DNA from 2 places in the Sphingomonas faeni genome. Region 1 is predicted to be linked to the other one. Evidence: predicted binding sites of a transcription regulator. Region 1 holds the regulator's gene; the other holds the start of a gene.
What was found. The regulator LexA, encoded in region 1, represses DNA repair genes until DNA is damaged. The targets are predictions, from matches to a motif close to GTTCCNCNCTTGTTCT.

Region 1 (6,706 bases):
CACCCACCGCCGCCCCGATCCTGTCTTTCGCCCGAGGCGTATAGCGTGTCATCATACTGATCTGGTGTCTCTTTCCCCCAAACAAAGCCCCGCGCGCCATGAACGCGCACTGGCCAAGCCCCCAGAAGACCCGATCGCGACCAACCCACACCCGTCATCGCAGAAGAAGCGCGCCGCCCACCCAAATAAAAATACCACCCCGGCGAAGGCCGGGGCCCAGTTGGGAAAGCCGACGCAATAACGAGCGACGTCCGCCCAACACTTGTTTCCCCGCGAAGGCGGGGACCCAGCCTGGGCTCCCGCCTTCGCGGGAGAACAAGGAGGAGGTAACTAACGTACGATACCCGTCAGCTCAAAGCGCCCCAATCAATCCGCAACCCACACCCCACTAACCCAACAACACCTGTCCTACACACCAGACCCATGGCAAAGCGCGGAACATACCCACGCACCCTGCGCTTCCCCCATACGAAACCGCCCCAAGGCACAAACCGCCAAACTGCTCCCAGCGTCTATACTTCCTATACTTCACTTTTCAGAAACGCCCGAAAACAGAGTCTTACGCATGACCCTAGTCCCCGTCGCCGAAGCCCAGACCCGCCTCTTCGCCATGGCCCCCCGCGTCGGCAGTGAGGCCGTGGCGTTACGCGAAGCCGCCGGCCGCTGGGCCGCGGAGGACATCCTCGCCCGCCGCACGCAGCCGGCCGCCGACCTCTCGGCGATGGACGGCTACGCGATCCGCTTTGAAGACCTCCCCGGCCCCTGGAAAGTCATCGGCGAAAGCGCCGCCGGCCGCCCCTTCATCGGCAAAGTCGCCCCCGGAGAAGCCACGCGAATCTTCACCGGCGCAGCGATGCCCGAAGGCGCCGACACCGTCATGGTCCAGGAAGAGGCCGAACGGGACGGCGAAACCCTGATCCTCGCCGGCGAAGGCCCGGAGACATTCGGCCGCAACACCCGCCGCAAAGGCCTCGACTTCACGACCGGCACCCGCCTGATCGCCGCCGGCGACCGCCTCAGCCCCGCGCGCATCGCGGTCGCCGCGACCGGCGGCCATGGCAGCCTCACCGTCAACCGCCGCGTCCGCGTCGCCGTCGCCGCCACCGGAGACGAACTCGTCCCCCCCGGCTCGACGACCGACGGCGTCGCACTCCCCGAATCGAACGGCATCATGCTGGCGGCAATGCTCGCCGACATGCCCGTCGACATCATCGACCTCGGCATCCTGCCCGACAATCTCGAAATCCTGCGCGAGGCGTTCGCCAGCGTGCAGGCCGACCTGCTCGTCACCACCGGCGGTGCGTCGGTCGGCGATCACGACCTGGTCCGCCCCGCAATCGAGGCGGCCGGCGGCACGATAGATTTCTGGCGGATTGCCCTGCGCCCCGGCAAGCCGATGATGGCCGGCCGGATCGGCGAGATGATGGTGCTCGGCCTCCCCGGCAACCCGGTCTCCGCGTTCGTCACCGCCACGCTGTTCGTGAAGCCGGTCGTGGCGCACATGGCCGGCGCGCGCGACCCGCTCCCTCAGTCGACCCACGCGCTGCTCGGCGAAGACCTCCCCGCCAACAATGCTCGGACCGACTATCTCCGCGCCGAACTCCGCGACGGCAAGGCCTATGCCTCGACGATCCAGGACAGCTCGATGCTCCTCACGCTGGCCCGCTCGACCTGCCTGATCGTCCGCGCCGGCAACGCGCCGGTGGCATACGAAGGCGAATCGGCGGAAATCCTCGTTATCGCGTGATACGGACGCTTGACGGCGTTAATTATGTTCCATAGAAGTTCCCAGTCTGTTCCGGACGGAGAACCGCCATGCTCACGCGCAAGCAGCACGAACTCGTCTGCTTCATCAACGATCGCCTCAACGAAACCGGCGTATCGCCGTCGTTCGAGGAGATGAAGGACGCGCTCGACCTCAAGTCGAAGTCGGGCGTCCACCGTCTGATCAGCGCGCTCGAGGAGCGCAACTTCATCCGCCGCCTGCCGAACCGCGCACGCGCACTCGAAGTGCTGCGCATGCCCGAGCGGGCGGAGAAAAAGGCGCCGTCGAAGGCGTCGAACGTCAAGGCGGCCCCCACCGCCGCAACGCCGCAACCGGCCAACGACGTCATCGAGATCCCCCTCCACGGCCGCATCGCCGCCGGCGTCCCGATCGAGGCGTTCGAAGGCAGCACGATGCTAGCCGTCCCCGCCGCGCTTCTCGGCACCGGCGAACACTATGCGCTGGAAGTCTCCGGGGACTCGATGGTCGAAGCCGGTATCCTGGACGGCGACTACGCCCTAATCCGCCGCACCGAGACCGCCCGCGATGGCGAGATCGTCGTCGCGCTGATCGAAGACAGCGAAGCCACGCTGAAATACTTCCGCCGCGAAGGCGCGATGGTCCGCCTCGACCCGGCCAACCGCGCCTACGACCCCCAACGCTACGCCCCCGCGCAAGTCCGCGTGCAGGGCAAACTCTCCGGCATCCTCCGCCGCTACGACTGAACCGCTCCATCGCGGAGCCGAGCGTGCCGCGAACTGAACGAGCGCGCGGCACGCTCAAGAACGGGCGGATCGCGCCAGGGGTGGCGATCGCCCGCCTCGAGGATCGTCACGACCGTCCCCGTCCCCAAAGTCAGCGCGACCCCGCCCGTCCGTCGCAGAACACGGCGGTCCAGCTTTAGCCACCGCGGCACACAACGTTTCGGCAGACCGCGTTCGCTGACCACGACGTCAGCGCTGCGACAGGCGGCGATCAGTTCGGCGATTGGGACCATATAGGCGCTGCGGGTCGCGAGGATCCGCCACATCCTTCCCCGAGCGGCGATATCGGTGACGCAAAGATCACGACTGCATCGAGCGTCGGGCTGATCCGCAAGCAACAGCGGCTCGCCGTCCACCCCGCCATTCTCGGCGAGCATGTCCCGCGTATAGTCCCCAGCCCGATCACGCAGCATAGCCAACCCCGCCGCCGTCCGCACCGCAACATGACGACCGTCACCCGTAACGAGAACGTCAGGCGCCGGTGTTGTCAACGCCCAGATCGCTCCGGCCACCAGCGGCAGCAGCCCCAGTTGCCGCAACCGCGTCCGCCACAATGCAATCCAAATCCCTCCAACGACCATCAGCGCAAACGCCGCCGTCGGCATCGCCGGCAAGGACCGCACCGAACCGGGGGCGCCAGCGACGATATGTGCAAGCCACAAAAGCGCATCGAGCGAGCGCTGCACCAGCCACCAGATCGGCGCGCCAAGACCGCCGGCGTCGAGCAGCAACGCGAGCGCTTCCAACGGCATCACGACGAACGTCGTCAACGGAATCGCGACGATGTTGGCGAACGCCCCGTACAGCCCGGCCTTGTGGAAATGATAGACCGCGATCGGCATCAGCGCGAATTCGACCAGCAGCCCCGTCAGCAACAGCGACGCGACGCCGCGTGCCAGCTTGCGTCCTCGCCCCTCGTCATGTGGCCCGAAGAATGCGCGGATCACCGGATGTTCGTGCAGGGCCATGATGGCGGTGATCGCCGCGAACGACAGTTGGAAGCTAGGCCCGGCCGCCGATTCCGGCAACACCAGCATGACGCACGCCGCCCCCGCCGCGACGAGCCGCAACGTCATCGCCTCGCGTCCCATCGCCAGCGCCGCCAGCACGAGCAGCGCCGCGACGCACGAACGGATCGTCGGCACCTGGCTCCCGGTCAGCAAGGTATAACCGATCGCCGCCGCCGCCCCGGCCAACGCGGCGATCAACGGCAGTCGCGCGTGCAAAGCCAGCCACGGACTGAGCGCCAGCAGACGCAACACGATCAGCATCGTCGCCGCCACCGCCGCGGTAATGTGCAGTCCGCTCACCGACAGCAAATGCGCGAGACCTGCCCGGCGCATCGCCTCCGAATCCTCTTCGCTGATCGCGCCGACGTCGCCGGTCGCAAGCGCGGCCGCGATACCGCCCGCGCTGCCATCCAGCCGCGATACAATATGGTGCGACAGCGCGACACGGATGCCAGCGCCTGATTCGCTTGACCTAGTCACGACCACCGGTGCGAAGCCGCGCCCGGTCGCGCCGATCCCGCCGAACCACGCGACGCGCGCGAAGTCGTACGCGCCCGGCACCGCGGGGAGCGGCGGTGGCATCAGCCGCGCCCGCAACTGGATGACCGCCCCCGTCCCCAGCAGGTTCGGCGCATCCGCTTCCGCCAGATTGACGCGGACGCGGTACGGCAAGGATATTGGCTGCCCGCCGGTCTCCACCCCCTTCCCAACCGGCAATACCGTCAGCCGCACCAGCTTCCGCGCCACCAACGGCTCGATCGCCTCAACCTTCGCCGAGAAACGCGCGATCGTCGGACCGCCCAGAACCGGCCGCGCCACCCATTCCGACCGCGCCCAGATCAACCCGAGCCCCAGCGCCGCCGTCAGCAACCCGATCGCCAGCGCCCGCGCCGCACGACCGCCCTGCCCCACGGCCAGACATGCCAACCCGCCTGCGACCAACAGCAGCACCGCGACGCACCACGCTGCCGGGTCCGGTAACGCAAACCACAGCGCGATCCCGCCGCCGAGCATTACCGGCAGCCACAGCACCAGTTGGTCGCGCTCTGCCTCCAGCCAGCGTTCCACGGCCAGCCCGACCACGGCAAGCCCAACGACAGCCCCCCATCGCGGCACGCCCATTTGTCGCCGCCAAGGACGCATGCTAGGGGCGGCGACGGCTGTTATGGCCATCGTTTCTCCATTGTTTCATCAGTCTGGGAGCACCCGCGGTTGGGCGCAATATCTGATACGGGCACCGCCAATTCGGCCGCACCCGTGGTTACCCGTTTCGCTCCGTCGCCGACGGGGTTCCTGCATCTCGGCGGCGCGCGCACCGCGCTGTTCAACTGGCTGTTCGCAAAGGCGAACGGGGGTAAGTTCCTGTTGCGGATCGAGGATACCGACCGGGTCCGCTCGACCCAGCCGGCGATCGACGCGATCATCGACGGGATGCGCTGGCTCGGGCTAGACTGGGACGGCGACGTCGTCATGCAGTTCGCCGGGGCCGAGCGCCACGCGCAGGTCGCGCACGAGATGCTGGCGAACGGGCATGCCTATCGCTGCTACATGACCAACGACGAGATCGCCGCGATGCGTGCCGAGGCACAGGCCGCAAAGAAGCCGCTCCGCATTCGCAGCCCGTGGCGCGATCGTCCGGCGAGCGAGGCCCCCGATCTTCCGCATGTCGTCCGCCTGCGCGCGCCGCAGGAAGGTGCCGTCACGATCGAGGATCGCGTGCAAGGCGCCGTTACGGTCAAGAACGAAGAGATCGACGACCTCGTCCTGCTCCGCTCCGACGGTACGCCGACGTACATGCTCGCGGTCGTCGTCGACGATCACGACATGGGCGTCACGCACGTCATCCGCGGCGACGATCACCTCAACAACGCGTTCCGCCAGTTGCCGATCTACCGCGCGATGGGCTGGCCCGAGCCGATCTACGCGCATATCCCGCTGATCCACGGTCCCGACGGCGCCAAGTTGTCGAAGCGTCACGGTGCCGTCGGTATCGAGGCCTATCGCGACGAGATGGGCATTCTGCCCGAAGCGTTCGACAATTACCTGCTCCGGCTCGGCTGGGGGCACGGCGACGACGAAATCATCAGCCGCGAGCAGGCGGTCGAGTGGTTCGACCTGTCGGGCGTCGGCAAGTCGCCCTCGCGCTTTGATCTCAAGAAGCTAGAGAATCTCAATGGCCATTATATCCGCGAGGCCGACGATGCGCGGCTGGCGCAGCTTGCCGCCGACCGGCTCGGTCACGGTCTGCCGGACGGCGGATTGGCGCTTCTGACTCGCGCGATGCCGGTCCTGAAGCCACGTGCCGCAAACCTGAACGAGCTGGCCGAAGGATCGAATTTCCTGTTCAGCCAGCGTCCTTTGGCGATGGATGACGCCGCGTCGAGCCTTTTGCAGGGTGAAGCGAGTGCGATTTTGGCGAATGCGCATGCTGAACTTGACGCGCTCGACAAGTGGGATACGGAAGCGCTCGAAGGCGCGGTACGGCGCGTGGCCGAAGCCCGAGGGGTCAAACTCGGTCAGGTCGCACAGCCGCTTCGCGCCGCGCTGACGGGACGCAAGACGTCACCGGGAATATTCGATGTGCTCGACCTGCTCGGGCGCGACGAGAGCCTCGGTCGGATCGCCGACCGAATGGCTAGCTGATAAGATTTCGAGGAAGGATACAAGCATGAGCGAGACCGCAACCCTCAAGGTCGATGGCAAGGATTTCGATTATCCGGTGATGTCCGGAACGGTCGGGCCCGACGTCATCGATATCCGCAAGCTGTACGCACAGACGGACAATTTCACTTATGATCCAGGCTTCACCTCGACGGCGTCGTGCCAGTCGAAGCTGACCTATATCGATGGTGACGCAGGCACGCTGCTGCACCGTGGCTACACGATCGGTGAACTGGCCGAGCAGTCGAACTTCATGGAAGTCGCCTATCTGCTCCTGAACGGCGAACTGCCGAGCGCGGACGAGCTGGCGAACTTCTCGAACACGATCACGCGCCACACGATGGTCCACGAGCAGCTCGCGCAGTTCTTCCGTGGCTTCCGCCGCGACGCGCATCCGATGGCGATCCTGTGCGGCGTCGTCGGCGCGCTGTCGGCCTTCTATCACGATTCGACCGACATCCATGATCCTGCGCAGCGCGTGATCGCGTCGCATCGCCTGATCGCCA
Region 2 (6,706 bases), 830 kb from region 1:
GTTGTCCGCCTCGACACCACCGGCGAACCCTGCACGCTGGACCGACTTCGAGCGGAGGTAATAGAGCGACTTGATGCCGAGCTCCCACGCGCGGAAGTGGAGCATCAGCAGGTCCCACTTCTCGACGTCCGCCGGGATGAACAGGTTCAGCGACTGCGCCTGGTCGATGTACGGCGTGCGATCCGCCGCCAGCTCGAGCAGCCAGCGCTGGTCGATCTCGAACGACGTCTTGTAGCAGTCCTTTTCCTCGACCGAGAGGAAGTCGAGATGCTGGACCGAACCACCCTGTTCGAGGATCGAGTTCCAGACCGCGTCCGAGTTCTTCGACTTCTCGCTCAGCATCTTTTCGAGATACGGGTTCTTGATCGAGAAGCTGCCCGAGAGCGTCTTGTGCGTGTAGATGTTCGCGGGGATCGGCTCGATGCACGCGCTGGTGCCGCCGCAGATGATCGAGATCGATGCGGTGGGGGCGATCGCCATCTTGCAGCTGAAACGCTCCATCGCGCCGACGTCGGCGGCATCGGGGCAGGGGCCGCGCTCGATCGCGAGCTGCATCGAGGCTTCGTTCGCCTGGCTGCTGATGTGCTTGAACATGCGGAGATTCCACGACTTCGCCATCGCGCCCTCGAACGGGATGCCGCGCGCCTGGAGGAACGAGTGGAAGCCCATCACGCCGAGCCCGACCGACCGCTCGCGGCCCGCGCTGTAGGCGGCGCGTTCCATGCCGGGTTCGTGGCGGTCGATATAGTCCTGCAGGACGTTGTCGAGGAAGCGCATGACGTCCTCGATCAGGCCCTTCTCGTCCTTCCACTGATCCCACGTCTCGAGGTTCAGCGACGACAGGCAGCATACCGCGGTACGCTCGTTGCCGAGGTGATCCTTGCCGGTCGGCAGCGTGATCTCGGAGCACAGGTTCGAAGTCGAGACCTTGAGGCCGAGTTCGCGGTGATGCTTGGGCATCGCCTTGTTCACGTGATCGGCGAAGACGATGTACGGCTCGCCGGTCTGGAGACGAGTCTCGACGAGCTTCTGGAACAGCGAGCGCGCGTCGACGGTGGCGCGGATCGCCTGATCCTTCGGCGAACGCAGGTGCCATTCGTCGCCGTTGCGGACGGCTTCCATGAAGTCGTCGGTGATCAGCACGCCATGGTGGAGGTTGAGCGCCTTGCGGTTGAAATCGCCCGAGGGTTTGCGGATTTCGAGGAATTCCTCGATCTCGGGGTGCGAGACGTCGAGGTACACGGCGGCCGAGCCACGGCGCAGCGAGCCCTGCGAGATCGCGAGCGTCAGCGAATCCATGACGCGGACGAACGGGATGATGCCGCTGGTCTTGCCGTTGAGGCCGACCGGCTCGCCGATGCCGCGGACGTTGCCCCAATAGGTGCCGATGCCGCCGCCGCGCGAGGCGAGCCAGACATTCTCGTTCCAGGTGTCGACGATGCCGCCGAGGCTGTCGGGGACCGAGTTGAGGTAGCACGAGATCGGCAGGCCGCGCCCGGTGCCGCCGTTCGAGAGAACGGGGGTGGCGGGCATGAACCAGAGCTTCGAGATCGCGTCGTAGAGGCGCTGTGCGTGGCCGGCGTCGTCGGCGTAGGCGGAGGCGACACGGACGAACAGGTCCTGATAGCTTTCGCCCGGGAGCAGGTAGCGATCCTTGAGCGTGTCCTTGCCGAATTCGGTGAGGAGCGCGTCGCGGCTGTGATCGACCTCGACCGGGTAGATCTGCGCGCGCACGGAGTGGCTGTCCTGCGCCTGGCGCGGCGCCTTGGGAGCCTCGGCTTCAGGCGTGGCAGTGGTTTGTTCGATCGTGTCTGTGGTCATGTCGCTATCCCGGCTGCTGTCTCTGAAATCCATCGAAACCGCTCCTAGTGTTCTGTATTCGTTCGAATCGGCGTCATGTCGCCATGCTACCATCGGACGGCCCCTAACGGGAGAACAAAAAGTGACCATCGCGGCGGTGGAAGGCGCGCTTACGGTCATATCGCATATGGCTATGCGAGGGTTGTTCTACCAGCGATTGGGTCCGCCCCCGAACGCAACCCCAAGAGATTGTGCCAAAGCGCCAAGAGACGCAAGGGGGTTGGGGGTGCGATCGGGGCTCGGTTCGTCGCGTTCACGTGCGGGTTGGACGAGCGGGATATTCGCGACGCGTGGAGTTCTGCGGGGTTCGCGAAGCGCAAGGGGGCGAAGGGGGAACGAAAAATTATTTAAGGGCGGGAAGTGGCAAATGTTGCTTTGTGGGAGGGGTACGAGGGGGGCTCGATTTTTTGTTAGGTGCCGTACCTTTCAGTTCTCCCGCGGAGGCGGGGGCCTAAGAGTCACGAACGTCGTCCTGCTTGATTCCTGGGCCCCCGCCTTCGCGGGGGAACGGGATGGGGGGGTCTTTCTCTTTCAAAACGAGAGCACCGGCCCACCCTCGCCAAAGTTCACCACCCCGCCGAAGTCCCACCACCCCGGCGGAGGCCGGGGCCCAGTTGGGGGACATTGCTAACCGAGCGCGGCGTGTTGTTACTGCGACCTCTCCAACTGGGCCCCGGCCTTCGCCGGGGTGGTGGTGGTGATTGGGTGGGGGTGTTCTGCCTCAGCCCCCAATCATCGTCCGGATCTGCGTTGCGAGCGCTTCCATCGCGAACGGTTTGGTGATCATCGACATCCCCGGTTCGAGGAAGCCCGATGCCAGCGCGGCGTTTTCGGCGTATCCCGTCATGAACAGGACGCGGAGGTCGGGGCGGAGTGCGCGGCCGGCGTCGGCGACTTGGCGGCCGTTCAATCCGGGGAGGCCGATGTCGGTGACGAGCAGGTCGATACGGTCCATCGTCTGCAGCTTGTCGAGCCCGGCGGGACCGTCATGCGCCTCGACCGCCTGATAGCCGAGTTCGCCCAGCACCTCGACGATCAGCGACCGGACCACCACGTCGTCCTCGACCACCAGCACGATCTCGCCCGCGTCGGTGACGTGCTCCTGGGTCAGGCCTGGAAGCGCCTCGTCCTGTTCCGCCACGCCGTAGTGGCGCGGCAGATACAGCTTGATCGTCGTACCCTGGCCGACCTCGCTATAGATCCTCGCATAGCCTTCGGACTGGCGCGCGAAGCCGTAGACCATCGACAGGCCAAGCCCGGTGCCCTGGCCGAGCGGCTTGGTCGTGAAGAACGGCTCGAACGCCTTGGCGATGGTATCGGCGGACATGCCCGTGCCGGTGTCGGACACGCAGACGCAGACGTAATGGCCGGGCCGGACATCGCGCTGGCTGGCGGCGAAATGGTCGTCGAGTTGTGCGTTTCGGGTCTCGATGGTCAGCGTGCCGCCGTGCGGCATCGCGTCGCGCGCGTTGATGGCGAGGTTCAGCAGCGAATTCTCGAGCTGGTTGGGATCGCACAGCGTCGTCCAGAGCCCCGTCCCGAGCACCATCTCGAGTTCGATCTGCTCGCCGGTCGTGCGACGGATCAGGTCCTCCAGCGATGCGACCAGCGGATTGACCTTCACCGGGCGCGGATCGAGCGGCTGGCGGCGCGAGAAGGCGAGCAGCCGGTGGGTGAGTGCCGCGGCGCGATTGGCGGCGGCCGTAGCGCCTGAGATGAAGCGATCGAGTTCGCCAACCCGCCCTTGCGCGACGCGGCGCTGGACGATCTCCAGGCTGCCGGTGATGCCTTGCAGCAGATTGTTGAAATCGTGCGCGATGCCGCCGGTGAGCTGTCCGACCGCTTCCATCTTCTGCGCCTGGCGGAGCGCCTCCTGCGCCTCGACCAGTTCCTGGGTCCGATCGCGGACGCGCTGTTCGAGGTCGGCGTTGAGCGATTGCAGGTCGCGTTCGAGCATCTTGCGATCGGTGACGTCCGCGCCCTCGACGAAGATGCCGACGACTGCGCCGTTCGCGTCGCGGATCGGCTGGTAGACGAAATCTAGATAGCGATCATCGACCGAACCGCCCGGTGCGGCCTGTACCGCGTAAAGCATGCCGGACGCGGTAAACGGCTCTCCGGTCGCGTAGACATGGTCGAGCAATTCGAGAAACCCTTGTTCGACCGCGTCGGGCAACGCCTCTGCGACGGTGCGGCCGAGTACCTCGCGGTGGCCGACGAGCTTGCTGTAGCCGGGGTTGGCCAGCTCGAACCGGTGCTCGGGCCCGCGCAGCATCGCCATGAAGGTCGGCGCCTGCGCGAACATCTGGCCCATCCGCTCGCGTTCGTCGCGCAATGCGCGCTCCGCCACGACCCGTTCGGTGCTTTCGTAGGTCGAGCAGAACATGCCCGCGACCGCGCCGCTCTCGTCCCGCACCGGCGAGTAGGAGAAGGTGAACCACGCCTGCTCGTCATAGCCCTTGCGATTGGTGACGAGAGGCAGGTTCTCGAAGAACGAGGCTTCCCCCGCCAACGCCTTGTCGACCAGCGGGCTGATGTCCGCCCACACGTCGCCCCAGATGTCGTTGAACCGTCGGCCCAGCGCATGCGGATGCTTGTCGTGCAGCAGGCGCGCATAGTGATCGTTGTAAAGGAAGCCCAACTCCGGCCCCCAGGCGGCGAACATCGCGAATTCCGACGCGAGCATCAGCGATACGATCGAGCGAAGCGATTGCGGCCATTGCTCGATCGGCCCCAGCGGCGAGGCCGACCAGTCATGCGCGCGGATCATCGCGGCCATCTCGCCGCCGCCGGTCAGGAAATCGGCCTCGGCCGTCTGTGTCGTCATCTCAAGATCCTGCCGGGTCGCACGCCGGTTCGAATTCCACGTCCGTGGTCGGTGGACACGGGGTCGGTCGATACGAGGTCGGTCGATACGAGGTCGGTCGATACGAGGTCGGTGGATACGGGGTGGGGCCGCGCGTTACCATCGGTGCGCGCGGCGGGTCGGCGGGTCATCGGCACAGTTCGTCGGCCAATCGCGTCAGGCTGTCGACGCCGAACTCCCAATCCTGAGCGGCATCCGCATCGGGCGCGGGGCGGCCGCCATATTCGTGCGGGCGATCGACATAGGCGGTCTGGAGACCGGCAGCGCGGGCGGCGGCAAGGTCGCTATGGTGCGCGGCGACGAGGCAGAGCTCGGACGGTTCGATCGCCAGCATCCGCGCGGTGGCGAGGTACGCTTCGGGGAGTGGCTTGTAGACACGGCTGACTTCGGCCCCGAGGATCGCGTCCCAGGGGAGGCCGGCGCGGCGTACCATCTCCAGCATCAGCGCGATGTTGCCGTTGCTCAACGTGACGATCGGGTAGCGGGTCTTGAGGCGGGTGAGACCTTCGACCGAGTCGGGCCAGGGTTCGAGCCGGTGCCAGGCGTGCGTCAGATCGGTTAGCGTCGCCCCATCGAGCGCAGCGGGGTCGATGTTGTGGTGGCGGAGCAGGTCTTCGAGCGCCTCGCGGTGAAGCGTGTCGAGGATCACGAACGGACGCCGGCCGCTCCGCACCTCCTCCAGCGCAGGCTGATAGCGTTTGCGCCAGCCGTCGGCGAACGCGTGCGGGTCGATATCGGTGCGGCCGAGGCGGGCGAGGATCGGGGCGGCATCGCGTGCGATCCCCGAGCGCCAGTCGACCACGGTGCCGAACACGTCGAAGGCGAGGGCTTTGATCGGGGGGCGGTGTACCATGCGGGAAAGACGGTGGGGGGCGGCGGTTGGTTCCCGGGAGCGGGGGGCTTCTGGGTCTTTGTGGAGGCTGGCGGTGAGCGGGGGTTCGGCATTTTATTTACCACCCCGGCGGAGGCCGGGGCCCGATTGGGAAACGTAGATTGGCGAACGCCGTCCTTTGTTACGGCGACCTTTCCAATTGGGCCCCGGCCTTCGCCGGGGTGGTGGGAACTTCCGTTTTCCTCCGAAGGCGGGAGGCCAGGAGTTTCGGACGGTGGCGCTGCTCGGTCTTGGGCCCCGCCTTCGCGGGGGAACCAGGAGCGGACGTCGGCGACGCTTCAGTCCGTTTCCGCTCTTGGTGCGCCGCTCATCGTCACTGGGCGCGGACCGCCTGCCGTAGCCTCGAGCGTCGAATCGCCACCCAGCACCCGGTACAGAGCGACGCGATTGCTGGCCCCGACGAGTTGTGTCGCGACGAGATTGCGCTGCGCGGTGTAGAGCGAGCGCTGCGCATCGAGCGAGGTGAGGAAGGTGTCGATCCCGCCGCGGTAGCGCGCGTCCGACAGGCGGTAGGTGTCGAGGGCCGCCTCGGAGAAGTTTTGGTTCGCCCGGAGCTGCTCGGCGATCGTGCCCTGGCGGGCCAGCGCGTCGGCGGTTTCCTGGAACGCGGTCTGGATCGTGCGCTCGTAGGTCGCGAGCGCGGCATCGCGTTGCGCCTGCGAATAGGCGACCCCGGCGATCCCGGCTCCCGCACGGAAGATCGGGTAGCTGACCGACGGCGCGACCGAATAGTTGAACGCGCCGCCGCTGAACAGCGAGGTCAGCGACGTGCTGGCGAACCCGAGGATACCGGTCAGCGAGATGCGGGGGAACAGTTCCGCACGCGCCGCGCCGATCTCGGCGTTGGTGGCGCGGAGCTGGTACTCCGACTCGACGACGTCCGGACGCCGCAGCAGGATGCTGCTATCGAGTCCGGCCGGCAGCGTTGCGACGGTCGGGAATGCCTGCTCGATCGAGGCGGGCAACAGGCTGGCGTCGACCGGCGCGCCGACGAGCAATTGCAGCGCGTTGACGTCCTGCGCGAGCGCGGTGCGCTGTTGCGCGAGGTCGGACTGCGCGGTGAACAGGATCTGCTGCGCCTGGCGAAG

Region 2: a site for LexA is predicted at 1,933-1,948, ahead of QFZ54_RS10475 (ribonucleoside-diphosphate reductase subunit alpha). Genes of this name have one in related genera too.

The regions. Positions count from the first base shown of each region.
Region 1 covers NZ_JAUSZF010000001.1:1,431,741-1,438,446, forward strand. Annotated here, with positions in the region: gene QFZ54_RS06585 (energy transducer TonB) at 1-52, opposite strand, end outside; gene QFZ54_RS06590 (molybdopterin molybdotransferase MoeA) at 566-1,747, shown strand; gene lexA (transcriptional repressor LexA) at 1,816-2,490, shown strand; gene QFZ54_RS06600 (ComEC/Rec2 family competence protein) at 2,481-4,712, opposite strand; gene gltX (glutamate--tRNA ligase) at 4,752-6,182, shown strand; gene QFZ54_RS06610 (citrate synthase) at 6,208-6,706, shown strand, end outside.
Region 2 covers NZ_JAUSZF010000001.1:2,261,595-2,268,300, reverse strand. Annotated here, with positions in the region: gene QFZ54_RS10475 (ribonucleoside-diphosphate reductase subunit alpha) at 1-1,821, opposite strand, end outside; gene QFZ54_RS10470 (hybrid sensor histidine kinase/response regulator) at 2,582-4,687, opposite strand; gene QFZ54_RS10465 (haloacid dehalogenase type II) at 4,854-5,579, opposite strand; gene QFZ54_RS10460 (efflux transporter outer membrane subunit) at 5,897-6,706, opposite strand, start outside.